2 regions of the Bacillus sp. NMTD17 genome follow, and region 1 is predicted to be linked to the other one. Evidence: riboswitches for the same ligand, from Rfam matches in the RefSeq annotation. Region 1 holds a riboswitch; the other holds the start of a gene.
The links. Region 1 has a riboswitch for lysine ahead of C6347_RS14800 (aspartate kinase). Riboswitches for the same ligand answer to the same signal wherever they lie in the genome.

Region 1 (7,556 bases):
CTTCTGCTGCTTTGATAGTTGCCATGAGACCAGCTAAGCCGCCTCCGACAACGATGATGCTAGAATTACTCATTGTAGCCCCTCTCCCTCTTCTACTAATCTATTTCCTCTTAAACAAAAGCGAAAATTGCTCTTAGCCCTACATATGAAAGCGCTATAAATATACCTAATGTCACATATGTGGAGATTCTTTGTGAGCGTGGTGAAACAGTAATTCCCCAGCTGACAGCAAATGACCACAAGCCATTAGCAAAGTGGAAAATAGTAGATAAAACGCCGACAATATAGAAGCCTAGCATAAATGGAGAGCTTAAAATATTCGCCATCATGTCATAGTTCACTTCAGCTCCAAGCTGAGCTTGAATTCGTGTTTCCCATACGTGCCAAGTGACAAAAATTAATGTGATGATACCTGAAATCCTTTGCAGTCTGAACAACCAGTTTCTTAAGTAACTGAAGCGAGACGTGTTGTTTTGTGCCGTAAAGGCTATGTACACCCCATAAACAGCATGATAGATCAGTGGTAAGAAAATCACGAACAGCTCAAGTGCATATCTGAATGGAAGCTGTTCCATAAAGTGTGCAGCTTTGTTAAACGCCTCTGGTCCATTCGTCGCAAAGTGGTTAATCACTAAGTGCTGTACTAAAAATAGACCGACCGGAATGACGCCAAGCAAAGAATGCAATCTCCGATAAAAAAATTCTTTGTTCCCCGACATTACTTTACCCCCTAGTAAAAAGTGCAATTGCTGAAAATTGTCTTACCCCCGCTTCTTTCAATTGTAAGCACTTTATTCAAATTTATTGACAATTTCATTTTACTCCTATGTCAAAAAAGCGTCAAGAAACCGCGTACATAAATTAAAATTTTCCGAAATTTAAAAGTTTTAAATCAAAATTCGTTTTACTACAATAAGAATTTCTTAGACTTCAGGGAAAACTCTGTCATCATATGCTTACATAAGCTATAATAAATTGTTGAAAGAGGGGAGCCGTACAATGAATAAATTCGAATCTAACTTAGAACAGCTAAAAGAAATTGAAGTCAATGGATTTGCCTACGAGCTGATACGCGAAGTTCTGCTGCCTGATATTTTGGGTCAGGATCATTCATCTATGATGTATTTTGCGGGTAAACTGCTTGCTCGTAAATTTCCTCAAGAGTCATGGGAGAAGATCCCCGAATTTTTCCATGATGCCGGATGGGGAACGCTCACGATGGTCCATTCGAAAAAACAGGAAATTGAGTTTGAGCTCGAAGGTCCACTTGTATCAAATCGAATCACCTATCAAAAGGAGCCATGCTTTCAGATGGAAGCGGGTTTTATTGCTGAACAAATTCAGCTTCTCAACGAGCACGTGGCTGAATCTTATGAACAAGTGAAAAAGCGTGCTGATAAAGTCATTTTAACCGTTAAATGGGATTTAAGAGACCCTAGCTAACACTCTTTATGAAAGGCGCGGACTTCAGGTCACGCCTTTTTGTAGTCTTCTTCTATCATAGCATACTTAGTGAATGGGTTTACGCACGTTTTCCTTTCTGGTATGCGGCGCTTTCCATTAAAAAAGAGGTGCACTCTTTCATGAGATACACCTCCCTGCCTTTTTAAGAGTGAGCAGTTGCACTCACCTTTGATAAATCAAACGCATCATGCAGCGCTTCAACTGCTTTGACCATATCATCTCGTCCAACCACTGTTGAGACTTTGATTTCAGACGTACTGACCATTTTCACTTGTATGTCTTTTTCCGCTAACACAGCGAACATTTCAGCGGCTACTCCTGGATTTGAGACCATACCAGATCCAACGATAGATACTTTGGCTAATTTACTTTCTGTCTCGATCTGCTCGTAGCCAAGCGCTCCTTTATACTCTTCTAATACTTCAACTGTTTTGGACAAATCATCCGTTTTCACAGAGAAAGAGATGGACGTCTGATTGGTGCTTGTGACGGACTGAATGATGATATCGACATTGATATTTTGCTTCGCAAGCGTCGTAAAGATGGTCGACAATGTGGTGAGACCGCTTGAAAGACCGCACACCGTCACGCGTGTAATCTGATCCTCAAATGCAATGCCTCTGACGACTAAATTTTGTTCCATGGATGATTCCTCCTCAATTAACGTACCCGATTCATTTTCAATACTAGAACGGACTTCTAGTGGGACTTGATAATTTTTTGCAAATTCAACAGCTCTCGGATGCAAGACGCCAGCTCCTAAATTAGCCAGTTCGAGCATCTCATCGTATGAAATACCTGCAAGTTTCCGCGCGGATGGTACATAACGCGGATCTGTCGTAAACACTCCTGGTACATCTGTGTAAATATCACATTTATCAGCCTTTAATGCGGCAGCAAGTGCCACAGCCGTTGTATCTGATCCACCGCGTCCAAGTGTTGTGATATGTAAGTCATCTGCAATTCCTTGGAAGCCAGCTACAACAACGACTTTTCCCGCACTTAATTCCTCTTTTATTCTTGATTCATCAATATCCACGATTCTTGCGTTACCATGTACTTGCTCTGTTTTCATACCAGCCTGCCAGCCTGTAAAGGAAATGGCATCATAGCCTTTTGCTTGCAGCGCCATCGTTAATAAGGAAATGGTCACTTGCTCTCCAGTTGCGAGCAGCATATCCATTTCTCTTTTGCTTGGATGATCTGTGAGTTCTTTCGCTAGGTCTACTAGAACATCCGTAGATTTGCCCATTGCCGACACAACCACAACCACATCATGTCCGGCCTCGCGTTCAGCGATGACTCTCTCTGCGGCATTGCGAATTTTTTCTGTTGATCCAACGGACGTTCCGCCAAATTTTTGTACAATTAGTCCCATGTCTACCACCCTTTTTCAAAAGATCACGTGTGAGAGAAGAGGCAAGAAGCGGCTTTGGAGACTGTCTGCTCACTGCAAATAAAAAAGCAATGAGAGAACAGATCTCCCATTGCTTTAAAATCATCATTAAACGATGCAAACAATGAGATAGCCCTCCAAGAAATACATTCTTGACAGCCCTACATTTCTTCAATGTACAGCCAGCGAATAAAATGAGTGGATTTTATTCACTTCGGCGACGCTCCCCTTTCAGCCCTCTTCCTAGATCCCATCGATCTCTGAAGGCTTACTCTTGAAGTTCGCACCTCTATCTTCAACAAACAACACGTTCATTTATTAAATTTAGTCACAAGCTTAACAGACTTTTGGAAAAAGTACAATCTATTTTTTTAATGCTTCCCTTAAAAGTTCGGCCGTCTGTTTCGGGATGCCAGCCTCCTGAAAGTCTTGGATAGAGGCTTCTTTCATCTTTTTCACAGAGCCAAAATGTTTAAGAAGCTGTTTTTTACGCTTTTCTCCGATACCTGGCACATCGTCTAAAATAGATTGAAATGCATTTTTTCCTCGCAGCTGCCTGTGAAAGCTAATAGCGAACCGGTGCACTTCATCTTGAATGCGCTGCAATAAATAGAAGGCCTGGCTATTCCGCTCCAGCGCAACAATTTCCAGTGTATCTCCTATCATCAGATTCGAAGTCCGGTGCTTTTCATCTTTCACTAGACCTGCCACTGGGACAGACAGATTCAATTCATTTTCAAGCACATCTATCGCTGCATTGATCTGTCCCTTTCCTCCGTCAATTAAAATTAAATCTGGCAGCGGCAGCTCATCCTTTAACACGCGGGTATATCGCCTTCTAATGACTTCACGCATCGATGCATAATCATCTGGCCCTGTGACGGTTTTAATTTTGTATTTTCGGTATTCCTTTTTATACGGCTTCCCGTCCTGAAAGACGACCATGGCAGAAACCGGGTCTGCACCTTGAATATTCGAGTTATCAAATGCTTCAATCCGGTACGGCATATAAATATTTAGTGCATCCCCAAGCTGCTTCACCGCACCAATGGACCGCTCTTCATCACGCTCAATGAGCGAAAATTTTTCTTTTAAGGCGATTTTGGCATTTTGATGGGCAAGTAAAAGCAAATCCTTTTTCTTTCCTTTTTTCGGCTGATGAACGTTCGTCTCGAGCAATTGTTCAATCATCTCTTGATCTACGCTGTCTGGCACCAAAATTTCCTTCGGCAGAAAGTGATTGTTCTTTGCATAAAATTGCCCCATAAACGTGAGGAACTCTTCCTCAGGGTCTTGATACATAGGAAATAGGCTGACATCGCGTTCAATCAATTTCCCCTGCCTGATGAAGAAGACCTGGACACACATCCAGCCCTTGTCATAGGCATATGCAAAGACATCTCGATCTGATAAATCGCTCATCGTCATTTTCTGCTTTTCCATCGTTGAGTCGATGTAAGCGATTTGGTCTCTCAGTTCTTTTGCCCGTTCAAACTCTAATTGTTCGGCGGCTTCCTGCATCTTTTCGTTTAGTTCTTTTTTGATTTGCTGATGCCCTCCGTTTAGAAACCTTGTGATTTCGTCCACGAGCTGCTTATTCGTTTCTTGAGAAATGTCATATACGCACGGCGCGAGACATTGTCCAAGATGATAATATAGACAGACGCGATCAGGAAGGGTTGCACATTTTCTCAGTGGATATAAACGGTCGAGCAGCTTCTTCGTTTCTCTGGCTGCTTGTACGTTCGGGTATGGTCCGAAATATTTCCCTTTGTCCTTTTTCACATTGCGGGTGACGATCAGCTTAGGATGCCGTTCATTCGTAATTTTAATAAAAGGATACGTTTTGTCATCCTTAAGCATGACGTTGTATTTTGGGTCGTATTTTTTGATTAAATTTAGCTCTAAAATGAGTGCCTCGATATTAGAAGAGGTGACAATGTATTCAAAGTCCTCAATTTCACTGACAAGCCGCTGCGTTTTGGCGTCATGAGATCCCGTGAAATAAGAGCGCACTCTATTTTTTAAGACCTTTGCCTTTCCCACATAAATGACTGTATTTTGTCGATCTTTCATTAAGTAGCAGCCTGGTTGATCTGGCAAGACCGATAGCTTTTCTTTGATCAGTTTGTTCATATTTTCATCCGTCCTTGTTTTCCTCTTTCACTCCTTCTAGTGTATCACGAACATTTGTTTTATACCATGTTGAAAGAAAAGCGGCTCTCGTCTTTACGAGAACCGCTTCATTGAGTATGCCGCTCGGGCATAGACAGGTTTATAGATGTTTGTTGACAAGTTCAGCAAGTGCTTCTTTTGGTTTGAAACCAACAGATGTTTCTACCACTTCACCGTCTTTTAAAACAAGAAGTGTTGGGATACTCATCACGCCGTATTTACCAGCAGTTTCTTGGTTATCGTCTACATCAATTTTTACAATTTTCATTTTGTCGCCCATTTCTTGATCAAGTTCTTCAAGAACTGGAGCAATCATTTTACATGGTCCGCACCATGGTGCCCAAAAGTCCGCAAGAACAACACCTTCTGCAGTTTCTTGTGAAAATGTTGCGTCAGTCGCTTTTACGATTGCCATTATTCATTCCTCCAATGTAAATTATGCTTTTTAGTATAGCATCTACCAATGTGACTTGCGAATGAAATGCTTACGAATCATTTTTTATGAAATGAATTAAAAAACAAACCGTACAATCGCACCAATGACAACAATTGCACCGATAATCATGAGAATCGTTCTAAGCATATAAATAACTCCCTTTCCGCTTCATTTACAATGTATGATGCCCCAACATCCTGCTCATCAAACATCTAAATATGCGATCAAGCCAGATCGACCGTGATCATCACCACCGACATTGGCGGCAGATCTATGGTCAATTCACCGGGTTTTACAGCAAATTGCTGAAACTCTGCTGGCTGGACAGCATGAGGATCGTCAAATGTGTTGTGCGCATTCATGCGGTCCGCTGTCAGCACGCGGCCCGTGACTTTCGTTTGAGCATCCAAACCTTCAATGGCAAGGGATACTTCGTTTTGTTCATGCGGATTCAGGTGACAGAAGCTAATATGCATCTTATCTGACGAACGCGAAGCTGACACACTAACCTGAGGTATTTTTTCTCCTCTGCGTTCATAAGGCGTTGACACAAACTCCACTTCAAGTGCTTCTTCCTCTTGATGCACTTGAAACATGTGAAACACATGATACGTAGGCGTTAGGAGCATCTTTTCGTCTTCCGTTAACACCATTGCTTGCAGAACATTGACCGTCTGGGCAATATTCGCCATATGAATCCGCTGGCAATGACGATGAAATATATGAAAATGCAGAGCACAAACAAGGGCGTCTCTTAGTGTGTTCTGCTGATACAAAAACCCAGGATTTGTCCCTGGCTCTGGGTCATACCATGTTCCCCATTCATCAATAATCATCCCGATTCGCTTGTCTGGATCATAACGATCCATGATCTCTCCATGATCCACGACAAGCCGTTCCATCTCATAGGCTTTTTTCAACGTGATAAACCATTCATCCTCATCAAATTCAGTCGCTGACCCTTTTTTCTCCCATGTACCGGGTACAGTGTAGTAATGCAAACTGAGTCCATCCATCCAAGGTGCGGCCCGCTCCATTAATACTTTTGTCCAATTCACGTCATTTGAATTTGCGCCGCACGCGATTTTGTATATCGTCTGACCCGCAAACTCTCTCACATACGTTTGATAACGTTTATATAAATCAGCATAGTATTCAGGCGTCATATTCCCGCCGCAGCCCCAGCTTTCATTGCCTACACCAACATAGGTCAGCTTCCAAGGTTCTTGTTTTCCATTTTGAATACGCCAATCAGACATAGGTGTTCCCTTTGGAAATGTAATATACTCGACCCATTCTGCTAATTCTTGAACAGACCCGCTTCCCACATTCCCGCAAATATAAGGCTCACATTCAAGCAGCTCACACAATTTCATAAATTCATGCGTACCAAATGCATTGGATTCAACCGTGCCGCCCCAATGAGTGTTCACCATCGGTTTTCGTTCACTGAGATCACCTACACCATTTGCCCAATGATACTCGTCTGCGAAGCAACCGCCTGGCCACCTAAGCACCGGAATATGTAATGCTTGAAGAGCCTTTAGCACATCCGTACGAATCCCCTCAATATGATCAATCGCTGAATCTTTTCCTACCCAAATCCCGTCATAAATCCCTCTTCCTAAATGCTCTTGAAAGTGTCCATAGATGTGTTTAGAAATACGTCCGATCACGTCATTGACTTTTACTGTCCCCTTCACTTGTCAACCGCTCCTTTGTTTATTGATTACATACAAAAAAACCCAGAATACCTAGGCATTCTGAGTGTATGAGCGTTACGAGTGGATATTCATCTTTTTTAACTCTTCATTCAAAAGCGGTACCACTTCAAACAAATCACCGACGATTCCATAATCGGCAATTTTGAAGATCTCGGCTTCTGGGTCTTTGTTAATCGCCACAATGACTTTACTGTTAGACATTCCGGCTAAATGCTGAATCGCCCCTGATATCCCGCACGCAATATAGAGATCAGGTGTGACGACCTTACCTGTTTGCCCAATTTGCAGGGCATAATCACAGTAGTCTGCATCACAGGCGCCACGCGAGGCACCGACTGCTGCGCCCAGCGTTTCGGCGAGT
Region 2 (7,556 bases), on a different contig from region 1:
AATTGAGAATCATTATCAAAAGAAAGTGAATAGGAGAGAATCTTTGTGAAAAAACGATCGGGATTTCTTTTGATTTTCTTAGCCGTTCTTATGCTTTTTACAGCTGCTTGCGGCAGCACTTCAAATAAAAAATCTGGCGCCAACCAGAATGACACAATCACCTATCAGGATGTCAAAGGTGAGGTCAAACTCCCTAAAGATCCGAAACGAATTGTGCTTCTGGCGGAAAGCTACTATGGAGACCTCGTGACACTTGGCAAGACGCCAATTGCTGCAACTGCACCCATCTTTAAAAACCCTTTCTATAAGGGAAAAACGGATGGTGTCAAAAACCTTGGACCAACCCCTTCTGTCGAAAAGGTAGCGGCTTTGAAGCCAGATATGATTATCGCTTGGGGAGAAGACGAGAAATTTGATCAATACAAAAAAATTGCTCCAACCGTTGCAATTAAATACAATCAATATTCCTTTAAAGATCAGCTAAAAGAATTCGGTAAAATGACAGGTACACCGAAAAAAGCAGCAGAATGGATCACAAAATGGGATACAAAAATAGCTGAGGTAAAGCCTAAAGTAACAAAAGCGGTCGGCAGCAAAACCGTTTCAATCGTGTCGCCTTTTGATAAAGGTATTTATATCTTTGGAAACACCTTTGCGCGCGGAGGCGAAATCATTTATGACGAGCTGAAATTACGTGCGCCAAAGGCAGTTAAAAAAGACGCTATCGACAGCGGTGTCGGCTATGCAAATATTTCCCTTGAAAAGCTGCCAGAATACGCAGGCGACTATATTTTCACTAGTCCATGGAGTGGTTCAAAAAGTAAAGGAGACCAAGTGTATGAAAGCAGCATTTGGACATCACTGCCTGCTGTACAAAATAAACACGTATTTGAAATCGATCCTGTCGGGTACTTCTTTAATGACCCAGTGTCACTAGAAGGACAGCTTGAGTTTATTGTGGACCGATTAACATCCGCATCATAAAAAAAACGTTTCTCCATTTCTGGAGAAACGTTAACCTTATTCTGTTCCTTTGGCGAATCCTTTTGACATGAATGGATAAAGCAAAATACCTACTAAGAACAGACCGATCCCAAGTCCAAATGTTTTCAAATCAGCTGTGCCTGAAATAATGACCCAAGCGGAATACCCCATCGCAACAAGCGCAATGATTCCGTCTCTTGTTCGCTTCCCTTTTTGAAGATCATACGTGTCACCTTGCATGATGACCTTAAAGCTATAGATCGAAGACACAATATACGGAATGAGATACGCAAGTGTCGCTGATGTCGTTAAAAAGGTAAAAGCTTCATTAATCGTACGGGACATCACGGAGAAAATAAACAGTTGTGACATGATATTTGTAACCGTCAAAGCAAAAACAGGACTGCCTTTTTTGTTTGTTTTTGCAAATACTGCTGGGAAATCGCCAGCCTTTGCTGCTTGATACGGTACTTCTGAACCAAGTAAGATCCAGCCAAGCATCGAGCCAAATAAACAAATGATCGCAAGCAGTGCCATGACTATTCCGCCAGCCGGTCCAATAATGAGCTGAAGCACGTCAACGAATGGTTTATCTGAGCCTTGCAACTGATCATGCGGCAGGACGCCCATTGTAATCAATGTAATAATCATGTAGATGGAAAGTGCGATTAAAAGACCTGTAATCGTTGCACGTTTCACATCGCGCTGCGAGGATGCTCTCCCTGATAAAATCACAGCTGATTCGATGCCAATAAATGCCCATAGTGTGGAAATGGCCGCATGATGAATTTGGCCTCCAAGTCCGAGCACTCCTTCGCCTTCTGCTGCAACTGGGAAGTAATAATGTTCAAATAATGCCGTTTGGAATGCAAATAATCCCGCAACAATAAAAAGGACGAATCCAAGTACCTTTGAAAAGGTCGTAATAAAGTTTAATTTACTTGCAGCACTTAAGCTTGTAATTAAGATCGTATGTGTGCCCCAAAGAAGAATGGTACATACAATAAACGTTGTCAGCTGACCAAGTGTGATCGCTTCTTTTCCAAAGGTGAAAATCTCCGTCTTCACGGTGAGAATAGGGAAAAATGTCGTTAAATAACCGGCAAGACTCGTAATAATTGCGACATTACTAATCCAGCTTGCCACCCAATATCCCCAAACCATTGTAAAACCGGCCGCTTTCCCTTTTTTCGGATCGTTAAAAAGCGCTCTTGCATAACTTTGTGGTCCAGCCGTCAGCTGCGGCTTATGAATGGACAAATGCCCAAAAACAAGTGCAATCATCAGCACACCGCCACCTGTAACAAGCCATGCCATCGTCACACCTAAAGGACTGGCATGCTGGGCAAGTGTACTTGGCAGCATAAAGATGCCTGACCCTACCATATTTCCGACGACAAAAGCCGTCAATAACCAAAAACCCCATTTTTTTGTCTGTTCCATTTCCGTACCTCCGTTATATTCACTTCGGACCAGACCCGGCAGTATCTTCATTGATATATTCGTGAAGCAATGACTTGTATTCTTTATGTTCATCATGGGTCACTTTCTTAACAGCATACCCTTATCTTAGATACTCAGAACATAAAAAAAAGCCTGAACAACAGTCCATGCTTTTCAAAACATACACCTTGATCTCCGGATAGCCCTCCACGCTTCAAAGACGTGGCAGTCCTGCATTTATTCAATGCAGACCCAGCATAAAGAAAGTTGGAGCTCTCTCTACACTTCGGCGCTGATGCCTTTTTTCTCATGATCTTCGATTCCATCTCTCCCATGAGTGACTCATCATCCGCGCAACCTCTACCTCACTGAGACATAGCGTGAGGATTTCTATTCATTTTTACTACACGAAGGTTATCAAACATTCTCACATCTGTCAAAGGGAAAAACATAGAAAAAAGGCAGAGAATCATTTCTCTGCCTATTACCTGCTTATTGATCGTTGTTTTTCTTCTTTTGTACAGCTTCCTGAAGCGGATCGCCTGCTAGCTCTTTGCTTGCTTCTTCTAACAGCTGATCAACCTGCTTGTGGTCTTGCTCGCTTTTCGCCTTTTTATCCTTTTGGAAAAATGACATCGCTGTTTCCTCCCTTTTCATAAAATGCGGTTGCCTGTTTAATTTGTGCTACAGTGCGCCTCATTATACAAGGTGGAAAGGCTCAATCATCATGGAAGGTCTGTCTCATTTTTTGCAAATACGTCAAAAAGGTCTTTAAGTCTTCCTTTGTGAAGTCTGACATCATATGCTGAATCACCTTTCCGAAAAGACGTGTATGCTTTTCATAAATCGCTACCCCTTTTTCCGTAGCTTCTAACCGGACTAGCGTGGGGTCGTCTTTGTCACGTTCTCTCTGAATATAGCCCTGCTCACATAATTTATTGAGTGCAATGGAGGCTGCACCTGGGTTTAAGGAGAGTCTTTGTTTCAGCTCTTCGGCATGTGATACTTTGCCTTGTATCAAAATAGAAAGAGCATATATCTGCGGTGGCGTGATGTCTTTTTCTAACTCAAGTAACTTGCGGTTTAATTTACGGCTGACTTCATAATGTACGAGAACAATTTCTTTTAAAATGTCTGCATTACTCATCCGAATCGCATCCTTATCGTTAGTATCAACATGACTTCCCCCTTATTATAGAATGTTTTTCCAATCAGCCAACCCTTTTGTCCTCTTTTTCTTTAGAAATAAGCCTTGCTGAATGAATTCACCCTTGATATAGTGAGTACTTGAACAAAAGATAGAACAGGAGTACGCATCATGACAGGAAAAACACACATTATGGGCGGAATCGCCGCCTCAACGGCCGTCGCCTACTACTACGGACTCGACCCAGTCATCATGGCTGCAGCTGGATCAGCAGGTGCTCTGATCCCCGATCTTTGCCATACAAAAAGTAAAATCGGCAGAAAATTCCCGTTGCTCTCGACACTAATCAGCAGCGTGTTCGGTCATCGCACGTTTACACACAGTTTATTATTTCTGCTGATCATTTATTTTCTCGCGACAACATACATTCCAAATGACAGCTTAAGTACCGGTTTACTCGTTGGAATGGCGAGCCACCTTATCCTTGATGCTGGAACAGTGAACGGCATTAAATTTTTATTTCCAGCTTCCATTAAAGTGCGTCTCCCCTTCTATGTCAAAACAGGCAGCACAGGAGAACAAGTCGTACTAGCTGCTCTCACCGTCGTCACCTGCTATTACATCGCCGTCATCTGCGGCATATCCATCCCAATCCAGTTCTAACAGAATAAAAAAAGAGTTTTGCGAAAAAGACAGGATATGAATTGATCATTCCTCATTTTTTTAGTAGGTTTAAGATAAGTGTTTTTGCCTTGCAGCTGAATACAGAATGGTGAGGAGATACATAAATGAAAGCGTTTTTCAAAAATCACTGGTTTTTAGTGTATTCCATCCTTTTCATGTGGATGAAAACATACATCATTTATCAATTCGGATTTCACATACGAACGGCCAATCTGTTTCATGAATGGCTGCTTTTGATCAATCCACTTAGCTTTTTGCTCCCTTTGTTTGGGATTGCTCTTTTTTTAAATGAAACCAACCAAAAGGTTTTTTTATTGACCGCAAATTTTATTCTAACGGCGATTCTCATCTCGAATACGATCTTTTATGGTTTTTATATTGATTTCATTACCATTCCCGTGTTATTCCAAGCGAAGAACATGGGAGATATGGGCAGCAGTATGACGGAATTATTCCACCCGCTCTTTGTGCTGATGCTCATTGATTTTGTGGTACTGGCATGGCTGCTCAAGCGCAAACCATTAGCCCCAAAAGCGTCATTCAAGACGATCAAAACGTATTATGCGGTCTGCTGCAGCTTCTTATTGTTTCATGTCAGCTCAGCTATGATGGATCACCCTCGATTTCTGACAAGCTCTTATGATCGTGAAGTCATTGTCAGAAACCTCGGGCTTTTCCAATTTCATCTGTATGACGGTGCTGCCCAAACGGCACGCATTGGACAAAAGGCCTTTGCAGATGAAGATACGCTTTCTACTGTAGCAAACTACACAAAGGCTGATTACAGCGCACCAAACGAAGAGTATTTTGGACTTGCTAAAGGCAAGAACGTTGTGTTCATTTCACTTGAATCGACGCAGCAATTTGTCATGAATCAAAAGGTGAATGGACAATCCATCACTCCCTTTTTAAATCAACTGGCTAAAAAGAGTTTTTATTTTGATGAATTTTATCAGCAGACAGAGCAGGGGAAGACGTCGGATTCAGAGTTTATTGTCGCTAATTCCCTCTACCCTTCTAGCAGCGGCGCTGTCTTTTTCACAGCGAGTGACAACGAATATGACACGTTATACAAGCAGTTGAAAAAGGAAAACTATCAATCCGTCCAATTTCATGCGAATAATAAAACGTTTTGGAATCGTGATGTGATGTATGAATCGCTTGGAATTGATCGTTTTTATGATGTCGATTCATATCATGTCAATGAACGGAATTCAACTGGCTGGGGCTTAAAAGATATCGACTTCTTTGATCAATCCATTGATCATTTAAAAAAGTTGAAGCAGCCTTATTACAGCACATTCATTACACTGACCAATCATTTTCCATTTGAAATTGACCCGAAGGATCAGTTTATTGATGAATATGATTCGTCCAGTACCATTTTAAACCGCTATGTGACGACCGTCCGCTATCAAGATGAAGCGGTTAAAATGTTTTTTGACCGTATGAAAGAAGAAGGATTGTATAACAATACGATGTTTGTCCTCATGGGTGACCACTATGGCATCTCAGAGGCACATCATGAGGCAATGGCACAGCTGCTCAATAAAGAGGAAATCACGCCGTTTGATGCGGTCAAACTGCAGCGGGTACCCTTTTTGATTTACATTCCAGGTGTCACGGATCAAGCACCGCAGACCATTTCTGAAACAGCTGGTCAAATGGACGTAAAGCCGACACTTCTTCACTTACTTGGGATTGAAACGAAGGATGCCATTCAATTCGGCAATGATTTATTTTCAAATGAACGTACGCCTTTCGCTGTACTGAGAAACGGGAACTTTATTACAGATGATTATCTCTATACAAAGAACACCTGCTATGATCAAAAAACAAAAGAACCTGTTGAACAGGATGAGGTGTGTCAGCCTTATATCGAAAAAGCCAATAAAGAGCTTTCCTTATCAGACAAAGTGATCAATGGGAATTTGCTGCGTTTTTATCAGAAGTAAACAGGATAAAACGATCCCTTTTATCTTCACGCTGAAAGTCGCCATTTGGCGGCTTTTTCTTTTCTCTTTTTACTGAAAGCCTATGAATGCTCAAATAAGTTTGCTTATAATAAAGGGAACCACATGATATTGAATGATAAGAGGTGTGAACATGAAGTATACATTCTTAGCCTTCATCTCCATATGTTTGCTCCTGAGTGGATGCCAAACAGAGATGATGCCATCTAATTCGAATAAAAAAACAGAGCTTGTGATTTCAGCAGCGGCAAGTCTTCAGGATGCACTAAAGGAAATTGAAGCCTCCTTTCACAAGCAACATCCGAATGTGACATTAACGAATAACTTCGGGTCATCCGGCGCATTGAAGCAGCAAATCGCTCAAGGAGCAAAAGCGGATCTTTTTTTCTCAGCAGCTGAGGAGCCATTCGATGAACTTGTTCAATCTGGAGACATTGATCAAGATTATATCAAGGACGCTATACAAAACGAGCTAGTCCTTATTGTGCCAAAAGATGGCTCTTCCTCTATTAAAAGCTTTCAAGACGTCCGGCACGTAAAAGGAAAGATTGCTCTTGGCACACCTGAATCGGTTCCTGCTGGTACATATGGCAAAGAGATCTTCACACAACTGAACATATGGGACCAAGTGAAAAAGAATGCTGTCTACGGCAAGGATGTGCGGCAAGTCCTAAGCTACGTCGAAACAGGAAATGTAGAAGCAGGTGTTGTGTATAAAACAGACGCCCTCGTTTCCAAAAAAGTAAAGATTGCAGCTGAGGCAAATCCGGACATGCACTCCCCGATTATGTATCCAGTAGGGATTGTAAAAGGGACAGAACATCTAACGGAAGCCAAGGTCTTTTTTCAATTTCTTCAATCTGATAAAGCCAAATCCATTTTTAAGAAATACGGCTTTCAAGTGTCGTAATGGCTATGCTGACTGAAGAATTTCTATCACCCATTTGGCTGTCCATTCAAGTGGCCATCGTCAGCGGACTGTTGGCCACTGTTTTTGGCACAACGGTCGGCTTTTGGATGACGCGAACAACTTTTAAAGGGAAAATGATTGTGGAAACGTTCCTGATGATGCCGCTCGTTCTCCCACCAACAGTCGTTGGCTTTTTATTGCTCGTCGTATTCGGAAAACATAGTGTAATAGGGGGCGCGATTGAATGGATCTTCCATCAGCCGGTCATTTTCACATGGTGGGCGGCGGTCATTGCTTCGACAGTCGTGGCATTTCCGCTCATGTATCAATCAGCAAAGGCGGGCTTTTCTACAATTGAGTCAGATATTGAAGGGGCTGCAAAAGTTGATGGTGCTCATTCATTCCAAGTCTTTGC

Region 2: it holds a riboswitch for lysine, as region 1 does, so the genes downstream of both, C6347_RS03825 (amino acid permease) here and C6347_RS14800 (aspartate kinase) in region 1, are expected to answer to the same signal.

Annotation. Positions count from the first base shown of each region.
Region 1 covers NZ_PVRH01000005.1:108,451-116,006, reverse strand. The annotation lists gene sdhA (succinate dehydrogenase flavoprotein subunit) at 1-73, opposite strand, end outside; gene C6347_RS14810 (succinate dehydrogenase cytochrome b558 subunit) at 111-719, opposite strand; gene C6347_RS14805 (YslB family protein) at 1,000-1,443, shown strand; gene C6347_RS14800 (aspartate kinase) at 1,607-2,842, opposite strand; lysine riboswitch at 2,983-3,160, opposite strand; gene uvrC (excinuclease ABC subunit UvrC) at 3,224-4,996, opposite strand; gene trxA (thioredoxin) at 5,136-5,450, opposite strand; gene C6347_RS14785 (alpha-N-arabinofuranosidase) at 5,696-7,174, opposite strand; gene C6347_RS14780 (electron transfer flavoprotein subunit alpha/FixB family protein) at 7,250-7,556, opposite strand, start outside.
Region 2 covers NZ_PVRH01000001.1:746,067-753,622, reverse strand. The annotation lists gene C6347_RS03830 (iron-hydroxamate ABC transporter substrate-binding protein) at 46-984, shown strand; gene C6347_RS03825 (amino acid permease) at 1,021-2,427, opposite strand; lysine riboswitch at 2,620-2,798, opposite strand; gene sspJ (small acid-soluble spore protein SspJ) at 2,920-3,063, opposite strand; gene C6347_RS03810 (MarR family winged helix-turn-helix transcriptional regulator) at 3,146-3,574, opposite strand; gene C6347_RS03805 (metal-dependent hydrolase) at 3,746-4,237, shown strand; gene C6347_RS03800 (LTA synthase family protein) at 4,363-6,213, shown strand; gene modA (molybdate ABC transporter substrate-binding protein) at 6,365-7,141, shown strand; gene modB (molybdate ABC transporter permease subunit) at 7,141-7,556, shown strand, end outside.